One region of the Paenibacillus sp. FSL R10-2782 genome, then DNA from elsewhere that is predicted to be linked to it. Evidence: riboswitches for the same ligand, from Rfam matches in the RefSeq annotation. Region 1 holds a riboswitch; the other holds the start of a gene.
What was found. A riboswitch is a leader RNA that binds a small molecule or an ion and turns the genes downstream of it on or off. The one in region 1 is predicted to bind cyclic di-AMP.
Positions count from the first base shown of each region.

Region 2: another riboswitch for cyclic di-AMP. It lies ahead of NST83_RS13105 (3D domain-containing protein); the one in region 1 lies ahead of NST83_RS00140 (G5 domain-containing protein).

Region 1 is NZ_CP151951.1:28,722-31,866, forward strand. It holds gene NST83_RS00130 (HD domain-containing protein) at 1-225, shown strand, start outside; gene NST83_RS00135 (TatD family hydrolase) at 267-1,037, shown strand; cyclic di-AMP (ydaO/yuaA leader) riboswitch at 1,239-1,521, shown strand; gene NST83_RS00140 (G5 domain-containing protein) at 1,791-2,939, shown strand; gene rnmV (ribonuclease M5) at 3,087-3,145, shown strand, end outside.
Region 2 is NZ_CP151951.1:2,903,138-2,906,282, reverse strand. It holds gene NST83_RS13115 (ABC transporter substrate-binding protein/permease) at 1-616, shown strand, start outside; gene NST83_RS13110 (amino acid ABC transporter ATP-binding protein) at 603-1,325, shown strand; cyclic di-AMP (ydaO/yuaA leader) riboswitch at 1,574-1,746, shown strand; gene NST83_RS13105 (3D domain-containing protein) at 1,754-2,422, shown strand; gene NST83_RS13100 (polysaccharide deacetylase family protein) at 2,598-3,145, opposite strand, start outside.

The sequences.
Region 1 (3,145 bases):
GATCTTCCTTATGATGTGTTTCGTCAGGGTGGGTCGACGGATAACCAGATTTTACTCCTTGGACGTAAAGGAGAGGTGAGAGAAATTTCCGAAGTATCGGAAATTGTGCGCTCCATTAGCGGTATTCACCGAGGTAAATATCACATGTACTATCCCCAAAACAAATTGGATGGGGTAAAGGACAAGCTTCCTGCCGAAATAAGGAATTATTTTGTCAAACAATAGACAAATATATGCTAATAAAAGTAAAAAAGGAGACAAAAGCTTTGAATTTATTTGACACTCATACTCATTTGGATGCCCCGCAATTTGACGAAGATCGGGAAGAAGTAATAGCACGTGCTGTCGAAGCGGGAGTAACCCGCATGATTAATATCGGATTTAACCGTGAGACCATTCCGTCTACCATGAATTTGGTCGAAACGTATGATTTTATTTATGCGGCGATTGGATGGCACCCACAGGATGCGATTACGATGCAGGAGGGAGATCTGGAATGGATTGCATCGTTATGCAGTCATAAGAAAGTCGTGGCGATCGGGGAGATTGGTCTGGATTATTATTGGGACACATCACCCAAGGATGTACAGCATCGGGTGCTACGCAACCAGATTGGACTGGCTCGTGAGCTGAACATGCCAATTGTCATCCATAACCGGGATGCGCATGAAGATATTGTTAAGATTTTGCGTGAAGAAAAAGCGAGTGAGGTTGGCGGAGTCATGCATTCCTTTTCGGGAAGCTGGGAGACGGCTAAAATGGTGCTGGATATGGGCTTTCATCTCTCTTTTGGCGGGCCGATAACGTTCAAAAATGCCAAGCAGCCAAAGGAGGTACTCGCACAGGTGCCGCTGGACCGTCTGCTCATTGAAACGGACGCTCCCTATCTAACACCTCATCCGTTCCGCGGGAAGCGAAATGAGTCCGCACATGTGGGACTGGTCGCAGAGGCGGCTGCCCAAATCAAGGGGATTACGTTGGAGGAATTAGTGTCCATAACGACCCAAAATGCCTTGGAACGATTTGACATTAAGTGAAAAAGGGAAGAAATCAATCAAAATAAAGAGATAGACGAAGCTAATCATGAATTTGTTGCAGGAAACTCAAGAATATTACAATATTTTAACCGAATATTTTGAAAAATGTACTTGAAACCTGCTTTACAACATGCATAGAAACAGGATATCATCTTTTCAGTGAATTGTTGTTTGAGTGTAAACATCAACAGTTCATTTCATGAACCAGTCTCGCTGAGTCCCTTTTACAGGGAACGGGGGAACCGATATGGCTTACAGTACGTCCGGCGTATGGGCAAGAAGGGAACGTCTCTTCCGCCAGCCGGCTCGACCGAAATTCTTTTCCCGGATGGGATTGAACAGGTGGAGGGGCCGTATTTCGATTTCTTTCTGGGTCTTCGGGGTGAATGTGAAGGCAACCGCCATGAGCGGTTGACCCAAGCTAGGGCGTCTCTCTACGTCCGAACCCGACAGCTAACCCCGTAAGCGTAACAAGAGAGAAGCCATCTCGTGCATGATTTTTCCGCATATTCGCACATGCCGGAAGCCACGAAAGAGCTCTCTAAGTCTCTTTTCTGGCTTTTTTTGTTGTGAATAAAAGAAAATCTGTCATCATACTGTGATTAAACAGGGGAGGACAGCATGCCGCGAAGACGGGTACATGGTGCAGGACAGTCGCATTACGGGCTTGTCTTGTAGAAAATCTGTTATAGTCACGTCAATCTCAACTATGTCTTACTCCAGACGGCGGGCTATGTAAGGAGGACGGAGGAAATGGGCATTTTCCAAAAAGAGGAGACCCATGAGTCACGCTCATCCAGCATGTCTTACGTATTGCGTTGGAAGCAGGAAAATGTGCGCCAGGCTGCTTTGGTTGCTATTTTTCTAATCTCACTAACGATTATGATTTCAATTCTGGTGTACACTGAGTCTAAAAAACAGGTCTTTTTTGTCATCGACGGTAAGGCATCTGCGGTAGAAACTCGGCAATCCCAGCTCCAAGATTTGCTCAAAGAGCATTCGATTTCGCTTCAGCCGCATGATACGGTATCAATGCCGCTGAACGGAGCAGTACAGGATGGGGATCGCGTTGTCATCAAACGTGCCAATCAGGTCAAAGTATCCTTAGCCAATAAGACGAAAAAGTTGTACACAACAGAAAATACAGTAGAGGGCGCCATTCGCACCTCGGGCTATAAATTATCGTCAAATGATAAAGTTTATCCTGCTCTAGATGCTCCTGTTTCGTCTAACATGGACATAAAAATCGTCCGTGTGAAGAAACAGCAGGTCGAACAGAAGCAACAGGTACCTTATCAGGTCATCAAAACGGCCGATCCAAGTCTCTATAAAGGCGATAATCGGGTTATCCAAAGCGGTAAAAAAGGTGTTGTGGTCCAGCATGTTCAAAAGGTATACCATGACGGAAAATTGGTATCCAAGCAGCTGGTAAACAAGGAAGTCGCGCAGAATCGTGTGGATAAGGTGATTGCAGTAGGAACGAAGAAAAAGCCGGTCGTTCTGGCTGCTTCCGTTGGTCCTGAAGATGCCATTAAGTCTACACGGGTTAGTTCAGGCAATGCTGTCCGTAAAGCAGGTGTGAATTTTAATTACAGCAAAGTGTTACAAAACGTCTCCATGACGGCGTATTCGTCACAGGAGCCAGGTATCGGTACACGTACTGCATCCGGCTCACGTGTCACGGAAGGACGCACCATCGCTGTCGATCCGAATGTGATTCCAATCGGCTGGTGGGTGTATATTGAAGGGGTGGGCTTCCGCCGTGCGGAGGATACCGGTGGCGCGATTAAAGGCCACAAAATCGATGTGTATTATGAGAGTTTGAGTCAAGCCAATCAGTTTGGTCGGAAGCACGGTAAAACCGTCTACGTGATTGGACCCGAGAAGCCTGAAATGAACTAAAAACGTGTTGTATATGTTAAGGGCAATGCGATAGTATTAACATCATAGTTATACCATGCTAAGAAGAGGATATCCTCTTCTTATTTTGTTTTCAAAAGCAGGGAAAGATGAATATAGCTTACTGTGTAGCAGTGGAGGGAAACGCAAATGATCAAGGAAGTGATCGTGGTAGAGGGTCGGGATGATACGGTGGCTATTCGTCGTGC
Region 2 (3,145 bases), 2.7 Mb from region 1:
GGGTATCGGCTACACGTTGTTGTTGTCTGCGCTCGGGGTACTGTTCGGATTTATCATTGGTCTGATCATCTCTCTGCTGCGGATGAGTGGTGTACGTATCATTGAATGGTTGGGTACAGCCTACGTAGAGGTACTTCGTGGTACACCTATGCTGGTACAGCTTATGATCATCCATTATGGAGTTGCTTTGACGCTGGGCGTCAATTTTACGCCACTTCAGTCCGGTATTATTACGTTATCTCTGAATAGCTCGGCATATCTGGCTGAAATTTTCCGTGCAGGTATCCAGGCAGTGGACCGTGGTCAGATGGAAGCGGCCCGTTCACTCGGTATGGGACGAGGCAAAGCTATGCGTCACGTCATTTTACCGCAAGCGTTCAAGTCTGTACTGCCTGCGATCGGCAATGAGTTTATTACGATTATTAAAGAGTCCTCCATCATTTCTACCATCGGTATGGTGGATATTATGTATCAGGCCCAAGTCATTAAGAACATCACCTACGAAGGATTAAGTCCGTTCGTCATCGCGGCTGCTATTTATTTTGTAATGACATTCAGCTTGTCGAAGCTGTTGGGTTTATGGGAAAGGAAGTTGAGAGCCAGTGATCACCGTTAAACAACTGCGTAAATCGTTCGGCAAAAATGAAATTTTAAAAGGCATTGATATAGATATTGCAAAAGGCGAGGTTGTTGTCGTCATTGGCCCGAGTGGTTCGGGGAAAAGTACATTTTTACGTTGTATGAATCTGCTGGAGCAGCCGACCGATGGGGAGATTTTGTTTGAGGGCGAGCCGATTACAGCCCGTGGTCATAATATTAATGCGACTCGTGAGAAAATGGGGATGGTGTTCCAGCATTTCAATCTGTTCCCGCACAAAACGGTGCTGCAAAATCTGACGCTTGCGCCAACTCAGGTTAGAGGCCAGTCAGCAAAGGAAGCGGAGAAAATTGCGCTGGAGCTGCTGCGTACCGTTGGGCTTGAAGACAAAAAGGACACCTATCCCAATCAGCTTTCCGGCGGACAGAAGCAGCGGATTGCGATTGCACGCGCCTTGGCGATGCAGCCGCATGTGATGCTCTTCGATGAGCCGACTTCTGCTTTGGACCCTGAAATGGTCGGGGAGGTGCTGGACGTGATGAAGAAGCTGGCTGAGGGTGGCATGACGATGGTCATCGTGACACATGAAATGGGCTTTGCCCGCGAGGTAGGAGACCGCATTATCTTTATGGATAACGGTCAAATTGTGGAGCAAGGTACACCGGAGCAGGTTTTTGGCACTCCAAGCCATGATCGTACCCGGGATTTTCTTGCCAAGGTTTTGTAAGAAATGAGCTTGTAAAGGCTATGAAGCAAGCCCTCCGCGGTGGAAGTTTGACGGGAGGGCTTTTTTCTTTTTTTGTCATCCTCGTTCAGATTTTTGTAACTGATTTCGATTTCATGATGACAAAATTGTAACAGATGTAGTATGATATTCGGGGTTCCCAACATTTTCATGCAGATAAGGTTACAAAATTGTGATATTATGCAGTGAGCCAAAACTTACCGGGGCAGCAGACAGCTACATTTAGACGCTGAATGCGGGACCCAAAACCATGGGAAGTGCGGGGGACGTAACAACGGCAGTAACTTCTGATCCGTCTTCATACGAATGGATGGAAGGTGCCTAGGGGTGAATTGCACAAGCATAGGGCTTCTCCTGAGTCCGAATCCGACAGCTAACTTCGCAGGCATAACAGAGGAGGTACATATCTTTTGAAACATCTTAAACGTATTGGAAAAACAATGAAATTTGCGGTGCTGGCAGCAGCCATTGCAGGATTGGCGCAGACAGCCGGGGTAGCCGACGCCGCTTCGCTTCATACCGCCAAGGAAGGTGATACCTTCTTTTTACTTGCTCAACGTTACGGGGTATCTGTAGAGAATCTGCAAAAGGAGAACCCAGATCTTGCTGCCAGCAATATATATGCAGGAGTACAAATTAAGGTGCCGGACGAGAACAAGGTAAAGGCTGCTTCGGATTCAAAGCCTCAGCTTCTTTCAGATAAAGCGCCGGCAGGTGACGGTCAACAAGTTGAAGCATGGGGCAAAACATTTAACTACAGCAAAGTAGTTGACGTGAAGGCTACAGCGTATTCCGCAGCAACCAGTGAAAATGGAAAATGGGGAGCGGTGGATTATTTCGGAAATCCGCTTAAGCTTGGTACGATTGCGGTTGACCCAAACGTAATTCCGTTGGGTACGAAAGTGTTGGTTACAGGCTATTCCCACCCGGGTTTGCCGGATCATTCTTTTGTAGCCGTAGCACGCGATAAGGGTAGCGCCATTACGGGGAAACGGATAGATATTTTCATTCCAGGCAGCCCATCTTTTGTGAGTGACTTTGGTTTTCAGAATGTGAAGCTGTACGTCATTGATAAATAGGCTGTATAAGCAAATGAATTAAGTTTACATAATATATATTATGTAAACTATAATCTGTGATCTATAATCAAATAACTTAATCGCAGGTTCAGGATTCATATATGGGTTTTGTCGATTAAAAAAGGGCTGTCTTGACGAGCAGAATGCATCTGCTGGTAAGACAGCCCTTTTAATGTTATTTCCGCTCCGAGGTATGAAGTAGCCGTGGAACCGTGACAAATTTGTAGCCCTTGGCTTTCAGCGACTGAATGAGACCCGGCAGGGATTGAACAGTGCCTTTCAGATTGGAACTTTGACCTCCACCTGCATGCATTAAAATGATGGAGCCTGGTCCGGTAGCCGGGATCACATTACGCTGAATTTGTGTTTTACTGAGTCCCTTCCAATCGAGGGAGTCTACGTTCCAATTCACAATCATGTAGCCGTGACGACGCGCCCACTGGATCTGAGGCTCCGTAATTTCACCATAGGGTGGGCGGATCAGCTTGGGGCGAAAGCCAACGGTGGCCTCCAAAATATGTTCTGTTTTCTTAATCTGGTTGCGAAAGCGTTCCGGTGAAGCTTTCCTAAAATCCGGATGAGTATAGGAATGGTTGCCTAAGGCATGGCCTTCACGTACGATACGGCGAATCATGCCAGGGTGTTTTTCCGCACGGTGACCGACGATAAAGAAGGTTGCTTTAATCCCATTCGCTTGCAAAATGTCCAGAACCTGCGGCGTAT